Methylorubrum populi: one gene and its partner. The protein of the gene in region 1 interacts with the protein of each later gene in a pairwise test. Links are inferred from orthologs where the notes say so. Each region holds a gene or a part of one and is shown on either strand. Other genes may lie near its edges.

What was found. The genes of interacting proteins can lie anywhere in the genome.
Region 2: the proteins of MPPM_RS21350 (region 1) and MPPM_RS24290 interact in binary tests that used the Escherichia coli proteins (3 or more experiments, as listed by UniProt). The link is inferred for Methylorubrum populi from one-to-one orthologs.

The regions. Positions count from the first base shown.
Region 1 is NZ_AP014809.1:4,606,634-4,614,271, forward strand. Bases 1,945-4,840 are described here. They hold MPPM_RS21350 (HesB/IscA family protein), read left to right. Parts: upstream 1,945-3,150; coding sequence 3,151-3,531; downstream 3,532-4,840. Other genes in these bases: MPPM_RS21340 (SUF system Fe-S cluster assembly protein), read left to right, coding at 1,945-2,224; MPPM_RS21345 (Uma2 family endonuclease), read right to left, coding at 2,388-2,993; MPPM_RS21355 (GGDEF domain-containing protein), read right to left, coding at 3,562-4,626; MPPM_RS21360 (DEAD/DEAH box helicase), read right to left, coding at 4,827-4,840. Outside these bases: MPPM_RS21330 (endonuclease domain-containing protein), read left to right, coding at 105-551; MPPM_RS21335 (cysteine desulfurase), read left to right, coding at 548-1,789; more of MPPM_RS21340, read left to right, coding at 1,841-1,944; more of MPPM_RS21360, read right to left, coding at 4,841-6,341; MPPM_RS21365 (hypothetical protein), read right to left, coding at 6,634-6,861; MPPM_RS21370 (outer membrane protein), read left to right, coding at 7,211-7,638. UniProt on the Escherichia coli protein: Is able to transfer iron-sulfur clusters to apo-ferredoxin. Multiple cycles of [2Fe2S] cluster formation and transfer are observed, suggesting that IscA acts catalytically.
Region 2 is NZ_AP014809.1:5,209,218-5,213,802, reverse strand. The notes cover bases 1-2,665. They hold MPPM_RS24290 (2Fe-2S iron-sulfur cluster-binding protein), read left to right. Parts: upstream 1-1,005; coding sequence 1,006-1,326; downstream 1,327-2,665. Other genes in these bases: MPPM_RS24285 (vWA domain-containing protein), read right to left, coding at 1,338-2,513; MPPM_RS24295 (Hpt domain-containing protein), read left to right, coding at 451-795; MPPM_RS29270 (apolipoprotein A-IV repeat region-like domain-containing protein), read right to left, coding at 1-93. Outside these bases: MPPM_RS24280 (hypothetical protein), read left to right, coding at 2,748-3,155; MPPM_RS24275 (Ros/MucR family transcriptional regulator), read left to right, coding at 3,527-4,063; MPPM_RS24270 (sigma-70 family RNA polymerase sigma factor), read right to left, coding at 4,386-4,585. UniProt on the Escherichia coli protein: Ferredoxin are iron-sulfur proteins that transfer electrons in a wide variety of metabolic reactions. Although the function of this ferredoxin is unknown it is probable that it has a role as a cellular electron transfer protein.

The DNA.
Region 1 (7,638 bases):
CGACGTCTCCGGACAATGCGGACCCGGCCCCTCACCCGACCTCCTTCGGGGGCCACCCTCTCCCGCGGAGGGGAGAGGGCGGTGCGTACGATGGGGGATTGGCAATGGACAAGCGTCCGAGGCTGAATGAGGTCTCACCCCGCCTGCGCCGCTTCGCTCGCGCACAGCGCCATGACATGCCGCACGCCGAGGCGTTGTTCTGGGAGCAGGTGCGCGGTGGCCGGTTCCGCGGCGCCAAGTTCAAGCGCCAGGTGCCGATCTCGCCCTTCATCGCCGACTTCTTTTGTGCGTCGGCCAAACTGGTCGTGGAGATCGACGGTCCGGTGCATGAGACCGATGATCGTCGCCGACGCGACGAGGCCCGCAATGCGTGGCTGGCAGCCCAGGGCTTCCTCGTCCTGTGCTTCTCCACCGACCTCGTTCTGAGCAATCCCGGTGCGGTGATGGACGCCGTCGGCGCGGCCATCGCGGATCGGGGTTATCCCTCTCCTGCCTCGCTGCGCGAGGCACCCTCCGCCACCGGAGGGGAATTCGCGAGCGCCCTTTCATGAATGCACCCGTTCCTGCCCCCTACGACGTCGAAGCGATCCGAAAAGAATTCCCGATCCTCTCGGAAAAGGTCTACGGTAAGCCGCTGGTCTATCTCGACAACGCCGCCTCGTCGCAGAAGCCGAAGGCGGTGATCGATGCGATGGTCTCCTGCATGGAGACGGGCTACGCCAACGTCCATCGCGGCCTGCACTACATGGCCAATGCCGCGACCGAGGGGTTCGAGGGCGCGCGCGAGACCACGCGCCAGTTCCTCAACGCGCGCTCCACCGACGAGATCATCTTCACCCGCAACGCCACCGAGGCCTACAACCTCGTCGCCTCGTCGATGGGCTGGGCCGGGCTGATCGGGGAGGGGGACGAGATCATCCTCTCGATCATGGAGCACCACTCCAACATCGTGCCCTGGCACTTTCTGCGCGAGCGGCGCGGAGCCGTCATCAAGTGGGCGCCGGTGGACGACGACGGCAACTTCCTCGTCGAAGAGTACGAAAAGCTGTTCAGCCCGCGCACCAAGATGGTGGCGCTCACCCATATGTCGAACGTGCTCGGCACGGTGACGCCGGGGGAGGAGATCGTGCGCATCGCCCACGCCCACGGCGTGCCGGTGCTGCTCGACGGGGCGCAGAGCGCCGTCCACCGCCCGATCGACGTGCAGGCGCTCGATTGCGACTTCTTCGTCTTCACCGGCCACAAGGTCTACGGCCCGACCGGGATCGGTGTGCTCTACGGCAAGAAGGAGTGGCTCGACCGGTTGCCCCCCTACCAGGGCGGCGGCGAGATGATCCGCACGGTGAGCCAGGATGCGATCACCTACAACGACCCGCCCCACCGCTTCGAGGCGGGCACGCCGGCGATCATCGAGGCGGTCGGCCTCGGCGCCGCGCTCGAATTCATGATGAAGCTCGGGCGCGAGAACATCGCCGCGCACGAGGCGATGTTGACGGCCTACGCGCAGGAGCGGCTCGGCGCGATGAATTCGATCCGTCAGATCGGCAATTCCCGCGACAAGGGCGGCGTCATCGCCTTCGAGGTGAAGGGCGCGCATGCCCACGACATCGCCACCGTGATCGACCGGCAGGGCGTGGCCGTGCGGGCGGGCACGCACTGCGCCATGCCGCTGCTGACCCGCTTCGGCGTGACCTCCACCTGTCGCGCCTCGTTCGGCCTGTATAATACGACCCACGAGATCGACGCCCTCGCCGAGGCCCTGGCCAAGGCCGAGATGCTGTTCGCCTAAGTTTTGGAAACGTTTCGGCCGTCGGACGCGGCGGCCGGAAGGAGTGATCCGATGAGCACCGACGCCACCATCACCGGGGGCACCAACACCCCCGCCCTCGCGGCGGCTTCCGCGATCCCGGCGGAAGAAATCGACCGCCTGACGGACGAGATCGTCGTCGCGCTGAAATCCGTCTACGATCCCGAGATTCCCGCCGACATCTACGAACTCGGCCTGATCTATCGGGTGCAGATCGAGGACGACCGGCGCGTGCTGATCGACATGACCCTGACCGCTCCGGGCTGCCCCGTGGCCGGCGAGATGCCGGGCTGGGTCGAGAACGCGGTCTCGGCGGTGCCGGGCGTGCAGTCCTGCCAGGTCACGATGGTGTTCGACCCGCCGTGGGACCAGAGCCGGATGTCCGACGAGGCCCGCGTCGCCCTCGACATGTGGTGAGGGGCGGTTCCGTCGGCCGATCTCGTTGTCGCGCAGGATCGGTCCGATACGGCTTCCGGGTGACAAGTTCGGTTCCGTCCTCACCACCGTCATTCCGGGGCGCTGAGAAGCGAACCCGGAATCCACGATAGGACGGTACGGAAGGGATCCACCGGAAACCGGGTCAGGCTTCCGGCACGGTATCGGCCGGATCCCATCGTGGTTCGAACGTCAATCCGTCGTAGATGTCCGACAGCGCCAGCCGCGCCCCGATCTCGGGCAGGTCCACCACCGCCTCGAGCCCGTCGAACGTCTCGATCGCCCAGCCCTCGTCGTTGCGGCGATAGAGCAGAACCTGCGGCAGGATGGTCTCCACGAGGAGGATGCAGCGCAGGGTCGGATGGCGCTTGTACTCCTCCAGCTTGCGCGTTCGGTCGACGGCGCTCGTCGAGGGGGAGGCGACCTCGACGACCAGCCGCGGTTCGCGGGCCTCGTAGGTGTCGCGGACGAGTTCGGCGCACTCGACCGTCACATCGGGGCGTCGCAGGCCACGAATGCCGGTTCGGATCGCGATATCCGCCGTCGTCGGACGGCAGCCCGAGCCGCGCAGCTGCGTGTGCAGCGAGGCGATGATGTTGACGGTGGCTCGGTCGTGCTGCGCGCTGCTGCCCGTCATCATCCGGTGGCGCAGGACCGGAATGCCGTCGACGAGTTCGTAGCGCTCGTCCTGATGGAGCTGCCAGGCGAAAAACTCGTCCGGCGTCATCCGCCGCCGCGCAGGATCGGCCATCGCACCCTCCGTCACCGATTCAGCATAGCACGGCTGCAATCGGCCGGCGCATCGGGTCTCGCAGTGGACCGGTGCTGCGGGAGTGCTTATCTTTTCAGGTGTACGAAAACCCCTCACCCGCCCGGGCCTTGAACCCGGCCGCAGGAGAGAGACCACGATGTCAGGTTTCAAGGTGATCACGCTGACCGACCGCGCCGCGGATCGGCTCAAGGCGATCATGGCCGATGCGGAGAAGCCGATCGCCGGCTTGCGCGTCGGCGTGAAGAACGGCGGCTGCGCCGGCATGTCCTACACGATGGAATATGCCGAGGAGCGGAAAGCCGGCGAGGACGTGATCGAGGACCGGGGCGTGACCGTGTTCATCGACCCCAAGGCGGTGCTGTTCCTGCTCGGCACCGAGATGGACTTCCAGACGACCAAGCTGTCGTCCCAGTTCGTGTTCAACAACCCGAACCAGACCTCGGCCTGCGGCTGCGGCGAGTCGGTGGCGATCACACCCGTCAATCCGGAACGCCTGGCCGCCGGCGCCCCGGCCTGACCGCGAGGGGCCCCGGCCCCCTCCCTGATCTCAGGCGACGTCGCGCAGAACCGAGGCCTCGGTCTCGTCGAGGCAGAGGTTGCGCCCGGCGCGCTTGGCGGCGAACAGGCAGGCATCCGCCCGCTCCAGCAACGAGACGGCGTTGTCGTCCTCGCGGCGGGTCGCCACGCCGAGCGACACGGTGACCTTGCCGAGCGATTCGCCCGTCGAGCGCTTCACGAGCTCGCGGCCGGTCACGCTGGTGCGCACCCGTTCCGCGACGGCGCGGGCCTCGGCCAAGTCCGTCTCCGGCAGGACGATGCCGAACTCCTCGCCGCCGAAGCGGGCGAGCGTCGCGCCCGGCTGCGCCACATGCTCGCGCATGACGACGGCGACGAGGCGCAGCACCTGATCCCCGGTCAGGTGGCCGTAGAGATCGTTGAAGCGCTTGAAGTAGTCGATGTCGAGGACGATCAGGCTCGTCGGCCGGCGCCCGGCTTCCGGCACCTCGCAGGCCCGGTGCAGCGCCGTCTCGAAGCTCTTGCGGTTGCCAAGGCCGGTCAGGGCATCGGTCAGGCTCTCAAGGCGGGCCGCTTCCAGCGTCTCGCGCAAGCCCTCGATCTCGCTCCGGCTCTCGCGCATCCGCGCTTCGAGGGTGCGGTTGTTGGCGGTCACGTCGCGGGTGTTGGCGATGATCGTCGTGACGATCTCGCGCAGGCGGGTCCGGGTCGTGGCCGTGTTGGCGATGTCGTGGGACAGGGCCTGGAGCGACTCGCCGTACTGGGTCGTGGAGCGGATCGAGACCTCGATCATCTCCATGATGCCCTCGACTTCGGCGATGAGGCTCGAATTCATCCGATCCACCTCCAGGGCGAGGCGGCGCCCGTCGATGTAGGTGTCGTGCAATCCTTCGATGTCGGCGCTCGTCAGCGTGCCGTTCTGCGTCGTGAGCCGCTTGATCGCGTCGTTCATCAGCGGCTGCGTGCCCGACACGTAGAGGTACCACACCGCGTAGGCCCGCGGGGTGGCGCAGGCACAGTAGTCGCGCATCAGCTCGAAGCTGCGCTGCGCGAGCACGAAACTGCGATCACGGTCGAGATCGGGGCCGTGGCTCATCCGGTGACGTAGGCTCCTGCGGACGGGGCACGCCGCCCGCATCGTCCGCTCCGCCGGAGTGTCGCTTCAGAACCTCGCCAGGACGTTAAGAGGGGCCCACAAAACGCCCGGCGGCCGCTCAGCGCCGGCGACCGGAGCGCCGCCGCGAGAGACATCCTGCGAGAGACGTTCGGGTGGGCCCACGATGCGCCCGCCGGCCGTTACTTGCTCTTCCCGAACCCGGTCGGCTTCAGCAGGAAGGCCGGGACGTGCGAGCCGAGGCCGACCGGCGTGTCGTCATCCTCGTCGCGGCGCGGGGGACGGCGCTCGGAGCGGGACCGCTCGGGAGCGCTGCGGACGGGCTCGCGGGCCGGGGAAACCGGCTCCGGCTCGCGGATCGGCTCGCGACGGACATCCTCGCCGCGACCCTCGCCGCGGCCGCGATCGGAGGCCGGCCGGCGGCCGCGCGATCGGCTCTCGCTCGGCCGCTCGGTCGCCCGCTCGCTCGTCTTCTCGGAGCTTCGCTCGGTTCCCCGCTCGCTTCCCTTGGCCCGGCGGGTGCCGCGGCGGCGGCGCGGCTCGTCGCCCTCCGCGTCGTCGGGCAGGGAGGCGAGGTCGCCGTCGAGCCACTCGATCGGCCGGCCGATCAGGCTCTCGATCGCCGAGAGCGAGCGCTCGTCGGCCCGGCTCGCCAGGGTGAAGGCCGCACCCGAGCGTCCGGCGCGGCCGGTGCGGCCGATCCGGTGGACGTAGTCCTCCGGATGGTGCGGCACGTCGAAGTTGAAGACGTGGCTCACCGCCGGGATGTCGAGGCCGCGGGCGGCGACGTCGGAGGCCACGAGCAGCGGAACCTCGCCGCTGCGGAAGCCGTCGAGGGCGGCCATGCGGGCGCGCTGGTCCATGTCGCCGTGCAAAGCCGCCGCGTTGAAGCCGTGGCTGGTCAGCGAGCGCTGGAGCTGGGCGACGTCGCGCTTGCGGTTGCAGAAGATGATGCCGTTCTGCAGCTCGCTCGCCGAGCGGATGAGGTGGCGCAGCACCTTGCGCTTCTCATGGCCCTCGGCGCCCGTCGCCACCAGACGCTGCTCGATGGTCGTGGCGGTGGAGGCGGGACGCGCCACCTCGACCCGCTGCGGGTTGTGCAGGAACATGTCGGCCAGCCGCTCGATCTCCGGCGGCATGGTGGCGGAGAAGAAAAGCGTCTGGCGCGTGAAGGGCACCATCTTCACGATGCGCTCGATGTCGGGAATGAAGCCCATGTCGAGCATGCGGTCGGCCTCGTCGATGACGAGAAGCTCGACGCCGGTGAGCAGCAGCTTGCCGCGCTCGAAATGGTCGAGCAGGCGCCCCGGCGTCGCGATCAGCACGTCGGTGCCGCGGGTGAGCTTGGCGTCCTGGTCGGCGAAGGAGACGCCGCCGATGATCAGCGCCACGTTGAGCTTGTGGTTGGTGCCGTAGCGCTCGAAATTCTCCTCGACCTGCGCCGCGAGTTCGCGGGTCGGCTCCAGGATCAGGGTGCGCGGCATGCGCGCCCGCGCCCGGCCGGTCTCCAGCATGGTCAGCATCGGCAGGGTGAAGGCGGCGGTCTTTCCGGTGCCGGTCTGGGCGATGCCGAGCACGTCGCGCCGGGCGAGCACGTGCGGGATCGCCTGGGCCTGGATCGGCGTCGGCTCGGTGTAGCCGGCCGCGGAGACGGCTTGGAGTACCTTGTCACTCAGTCCAAGATCGGCGAAAGACATCGGGTGTGGGAAACCATTTGCGCGCGTGGAGTGGGCCGATCTGGGGCTCAGAGCTCGCGCCGGCGGATGATCGCGAGAGCCGTGCGCGGTACGCCGTCACGCGTCCGAACGCGCGCGACACTTAGACCCCTCTGCCTGCTTGTCAATCGACCGTGCCCCCGCAGCCGCCTCCCGCGGGCCGAGTACCGTTGCGCCGCAAGCATCCCGCGATCCGCCCAAGCGGGTCGGCGGCGGCGTTTTCGTGCCGGCGAGGAACCGGCCGCCGCCCGGAGCGCCGCCGTGACAGGACGCGTCAGTTCGCGAGGTTTCCACGCAGCGTGCAGGGATCGAGGCGCGTCGTCCGCGCGCTGGTTCCGATCGAGCCGGTGACCTCGGGGTCGATCACGTGCACGCCCGGTTTGCCGGCCGGCTTGGCGACGTGGTGGGCGAGGGCCGTGGCGCCGAGGCCGACGATCAGCGACATCTTGATCGTCCAGGCAAGGGGACCGCGCGGTCGGGGCGAGCCGGAATCGAGGGACATGAACAGCGCAATCCGTCGGGCCGGCTCCGGGAGCGGGCGCCGGCGCGCCGAGGATCGCCCGAACAAGGTTAATGTGGGCTTACGATGATGGCGCAACCGATCGTTAACCGTATATCCGGAAGACTTTCCTCCAGAATTTGACTGTTGCCAGGTTTCGACAAGACGAGCCGTCGATGTGCGCAATGACACATCGGGCCTGATCGAGTCCTCACGGCCGGGTAAGCTTCACCTTTCGTTGACGGGTTCGGGTGCATTGAACGCTTCATCGCAGGAGGGCGACGGATACCGGGGAGGATCCCCGGACCACTTCACACCAACACCGGCTCCCGCCAAACCAGGACACGACACGATGAAAAGCCTGCTTCTCGCTTCGAGCGCGCTCGTTGCCGCCACGGTCGCCGCCTCGGCCGCCGACCTTCCGCGCCGCGCCGCCCCGCCGCCGGTGTTCCAGCCGGTGCCGGTCTTCACCTGGACGGGCTTCTACGCCGGTTTCAACGCCGGCTACGGCTTCGGTACCCAGGACGACCGCGCCCCGACCGTGATCGGCGTCGGCCCGGCCTCCCTGCTCGTGCCCCCGGGCACCACCGCCGTGGTGGCCTTCAACAACCGCGAGTCCAACGAGGGCTTCGTCGGCGGTGGCCAGATCGGCTACAACTATCAGTTCACCCCGGGCTCCGGTGTCGTGATCGGTGTCGAGGCGGACGCCCAGTACGCCGATTTCGGCCGTAACCGGAACCGCTTCCTCACGACCAGCCCGCTGGCGGCCCAGCAGGTGTT
Region 2 (4,585 bases), 600 kb from region 1 along the record:
CTCGCCCGGAGCCGGAATGTCCAGATTCAAAGCCTGCTCGATCGCGGAGAGGGCCGCCTCCGCCGGATCCTTCAGCTTCTTCTCGGTGGCCATGCAACGCCTCGTACGCATCGCCGTCCACTGCAGAGCACGCGCCCTCCGCAATGGAGACGGATTTACCCGACTAGCCGAGGAACCTTAGTCCCTCGGAACCCGCACCCGATACCCGATCGGCCCGGCGCACCCAAGAAACCTTAACGGAATGGTTACCAAGCCAGGGCCCGTGATCGGGCACTCGCCCCAAGTTCTGACGCGTGCAGACATAAACGGGTACGCCCCGGGCGGGCCTGCGCTGTGGATAGCCCCCGCCGCCCACAGGCAGGTCGCCGCGCCGGCCGGATCCGCGGGCCGGGCAAGGCCGTTCGGCGCGGGGGTGGGCTCGAGGACGCAAGAGGGCGCATGAGGACCGACATGGACGCCGAGAACCAGCCCGTGCTCCTGCTCGACCGCGCTCATCTCGACGCGCAGACCTTCGGCGACGCGGATCTCGCCCGGGAGGTGCTGAGCCTGTTCGAGGACCAGTGCCGCCGCCTGCTGCCGGCGCTGGCGGAGGCGGGCCGCCCGGCCGAGGCGCGGGCCGACCTCGCCCACACCCTCAAGGGCGCGGCCCTCGGCGTCGGGGCGATGCGGGTGGCGCAGGCGAGCGCCGCCGTCGAGGCCGGTTTCCGCTCCGGCGCGGGAGCGGACCTCTCGAGCCTTCAGGCCGCCGCGGCCGAGACTCTGACAGCACTCGCGACCTTCGGCCTGGAGGCGTAACGGGCTCGCACCGTCCGGCCGCTCTCGCCGCGGCGAAGGCTTGTCGTGGCCTCACCGGACCCGATCCGCCCACAGAGGCGCCGGATCGAGACCGGCGCGACGGAAAAGCGCCGGCTTCCCGCTTGCATTCTGACTCCGTCGCCCGCAAGCAGGCGCCACGCCGCCCCTCGAAGGATCGCAGGCGGACGCGGACACGTCCCGGAGCAAGGAATGCCCAAGATCACCTTCGTCGATCACGCCGGCACGGCCCGCACGATCGACGGCGAGGTCGGCTCGACCGTCATGGAGACGGCGATCCGCAACAATGTGCCGGGCATCGATGCCGAGTGCGGCGGGGCCTGCGCCTGCGCCACCTGCCACGTCTACGTGGACGAGGCTTGGGCCGACAAGGTCGGGCCCGCCGAGCCGATGGAGCAGGACATGCTCGACTTCGCCTCGGACGTGCGCGCGACCTCGCGCCTGTGCTGCCAGATCCGCGTGACGCCCGAACTCGACGGGCTGACCGTGACGACCCCGGCCCGCCAGGGCTGAGGCGCGCCTGCCTATCGCAGCAGCGCCCGCATCGCCCCGTCCAATCCTTCGAGCGTCAGCGGGAACATCCGGTCGGAAAAGATCCGGCGGACCATGCCGATCGACTGGGTGTAGGCCCAGTGCTCGGCCGGGACGGGGTTGAGCCAGACCGCTTTCGGGAAATGATCGAGGACGCGGCCGAGCCAGACCTCGCCCGCCTCCTCGTTCCAATGCTCCACCGAGCCGCCGGGATGGGCGATCTCGTAAGGGCTCATGGAGGCGTCGCCCACGAACACCACACGGTAATCGGACGGATAGGTGCGGATCACGTCGAGAAGCGGGATGCGCTCGTCGTGGCGGCGGTGGTTCTCGGTCCACACCGCCTCGTAGGGGCAGTTGTGGAAGTAGTAGTGCGCGAAGTGCTTGAACTCGGAGCGCGCCGCCGAGAACAGTTCCTCGGCCAGTTCCACGTGCCAGTCCATCGAGCCGCCGACATCGAGGAAGAGCAGAACCTTCACGGCGTTGCGCCGCTCCGGACGGAGCCTCACGTCGATGAAGCCCTTGCGGGCGCTCTCGCGGATGGTGCCGTCGAGGTCGAGTTCCTCGGCCGCCCCCGTGCGGGCGAAGCGGCGCAGGCGGCGGAGCGCCACCCGCATGGAGCGGGTGCCGAGTTCGCGGGAATCGTCGAGATCCTTGAACTCGCGCTTATCCCACACCTTCACCGCGCGGAAGTTGCGGTTGCCGTCCTGGCCGATGCGGATGCCCTCCGGATTGTAGCCGTAGGCGCCGAAGGGCGATGTGCCCCCGGTCCCGATCCATTTCGACCCGCCCTGGTGGCGCTCCTTCTGCTCGGCGAGGCGCTGCTTCAGGGTCTCGAACAGCTTGTCCCAGCCGAGCCCCTTCAACTCGGCCTTTTCCGCCTCGGTCAGGTATTTCTCGGCGAGTTTGCGCAGCCATTCCTCGGGGATGGCGGCAGGCTCGACCGCCTCGCCCAGCGTCTCCAGTCCCTTGAAGACCGAGGCGAAGACGCGGTCGAACCGGTCGAGATTGGCCTCGTCCTTCACCAGGACCGTACGCGCGAGGAAGTAGAACTCCTCGACGCGCTTGTCGGCGAGGTCGCTCTCCATCGCCTGGAGCAGGGTGAGGTATTCGCGCAGGGAGACCGGCACGCGGGCCTCGCGCAGGCCCGTAAAGAATTGCAGCAGCATAAGGCCTAAACGCCCGAGCCCGGCCCACGGGTCAAGCCGCGGCTGGAGGCGGCCGAGCCGCAGGCGTCGAACAGCCGAGCTTGAGAGTCTTCGACTCCTGTGGACAGTGCCGTTTTCCCGTGGATATCGCCCGACACCACCTTTGCGCGTGAGGAATAACCGTCATCTCGCGGGAACTAAGGTGCCCTCGCACAATGCAGGATGAGTCCGTGACTTGACGACTGGAAGGACGCCATGCCCGTGGTCTTGCGATCTCTGAGCGATTTCAAGAAATTCCTCCGCAAGCCCGGGGCGACCCTTCAGATCGTGCAGAACACCTTCGTCGACCGCCAGGGCGAGGAGGCCCGCGCCGCCTATCGCCGCAAGGGGCTCTACGAGCCGCGAACGCTCAGGGCGATGTCGAAGAAGGCCGCCATCTTCGACGTGAAGGGCCACGACACCACGGTGTGGCTCTACTGGGATCGCGGCACCCGCAACTGGCGCTTTTCCGGTGATACCGTCACGGTGCCGCTCAACGCCACGCTGGGTCCGCCGGATGCAGTGGTCTATCGCTGCAGTCTGCCGACGAGGCCCGAGCGCTGCAGGCAAAGCCGGCCCGCTCCCCAGCACGAAGACGACGAGATGATGCTCCCGGGTATGTAACCGCGACAGAGCGTCGCTTTAATCCCGTCACATCGGCGGCGGCATACGATCTCAAACTGCCGCAATCCATCGAAGTTACCCGACTCCATCACCCTTGACCCACGATTAGCCCGAATTTGCCTCTCACGATTTGTTGAATGGCCGAATCAGGTGGCGCTCATCATGACGGCCGTCGAACCTCAGCTTGCGCACACCACCTTGAGCAACCCCGTTCTGCCCTCTCATCGGGTCTGATCGTTGGCAATATCGGCCAAATCGGAGCTTTTTCTCAATTTTGCAGTCGTTTTTCGTGAAAACTCGTAGAACCGGCCTTGAAACTTTTCTAGATCCTTTTAGCTAACAAGAACGAGGGGCAAACAGGATCACGTACAATGTCTGAAACAAGTCAGGTCTCGCAACACGATCGTATCGAACTCGCTGCCGATCTCGTCTCGGCTTATGTCTCGAACAATTCCCTGCCATCGCCCGAACTTCCGGCCCTGATTGTTCAGGTTCACGCCGCGCTCCTCTCTCTGTCGGCGCCGCAGGCCCCGAAGGAAGAAGAAGTCGAGCGGGCGACGCCGGCCCAGATCAAGAAGTCGATCACGCCGGACGCCCTGATCTCCTTCATCGACGGCAAGCCCTACAAGACGCTCAAGCGGCATCTGACGACGCACGGTCTCGACATCGAGGGTTATCGCCGTCGCTACGGTCTGCCGGCCGACTATCCGACGGTTTCGTCCAACTATTCGGCCGCGCGTTCGGCGCTGGCGAAGGATCTCGGCCTCGGCCAGCAGCGCCGCAAGTCCTCCGCCAAGGCTGCGGAGCCCGTGGACGAGGTGGTCGCGGAAGCGCCGCCTGAGCCGCGCCGGAAGAGCACCGCTTCGGGTGAGGGACGCAAGACCGGCGGCCGTCGCAAGGCGGCCTGACAGCCAAGGCTCGAACCGACAGGGCTCTCCGTCCCTGTCGGTCGGCCCGAAGACCGGTTGCCGGTTCGGCCGAACCGGCTTGTGACGCAAGCGACGAGCAGCCGGAAGTCCGCTCCACTCCCGCTCGGGCCGCTCTGTCAGGGCGATTTGGCCCTTCCGCCAATCGCGCCGGAGGAAATGACGCGACCGGCCGGCGGCGACATCGTCAGCGGCGCGGCGTCTCCTTAACGAATCCCGCACGCTGGCAGAGGAGCGGCGGGCAGGTGCCTTTCGCGAACGACCCGGCTCTCTGAGGACCGGGTCCGCGCTGTCCTTAAGACGATCAGGCGTCCGGCATCGCCGATTGGATGAAGCGGTCGGAGGAGAGATCCTCCTCGTCGTAGCCGAGGAGTTCGGCGAGGCGGCCGCGGGCGCGGCTGACGCGGCTCTTCACCGTGCCGACCTTGCAGCCCATGATCGTGGCGGCCTCCTCGTAGGAGACACCCTCGGCGCCAACGAGCACCAGCGCCTCGCGCTGGTCCG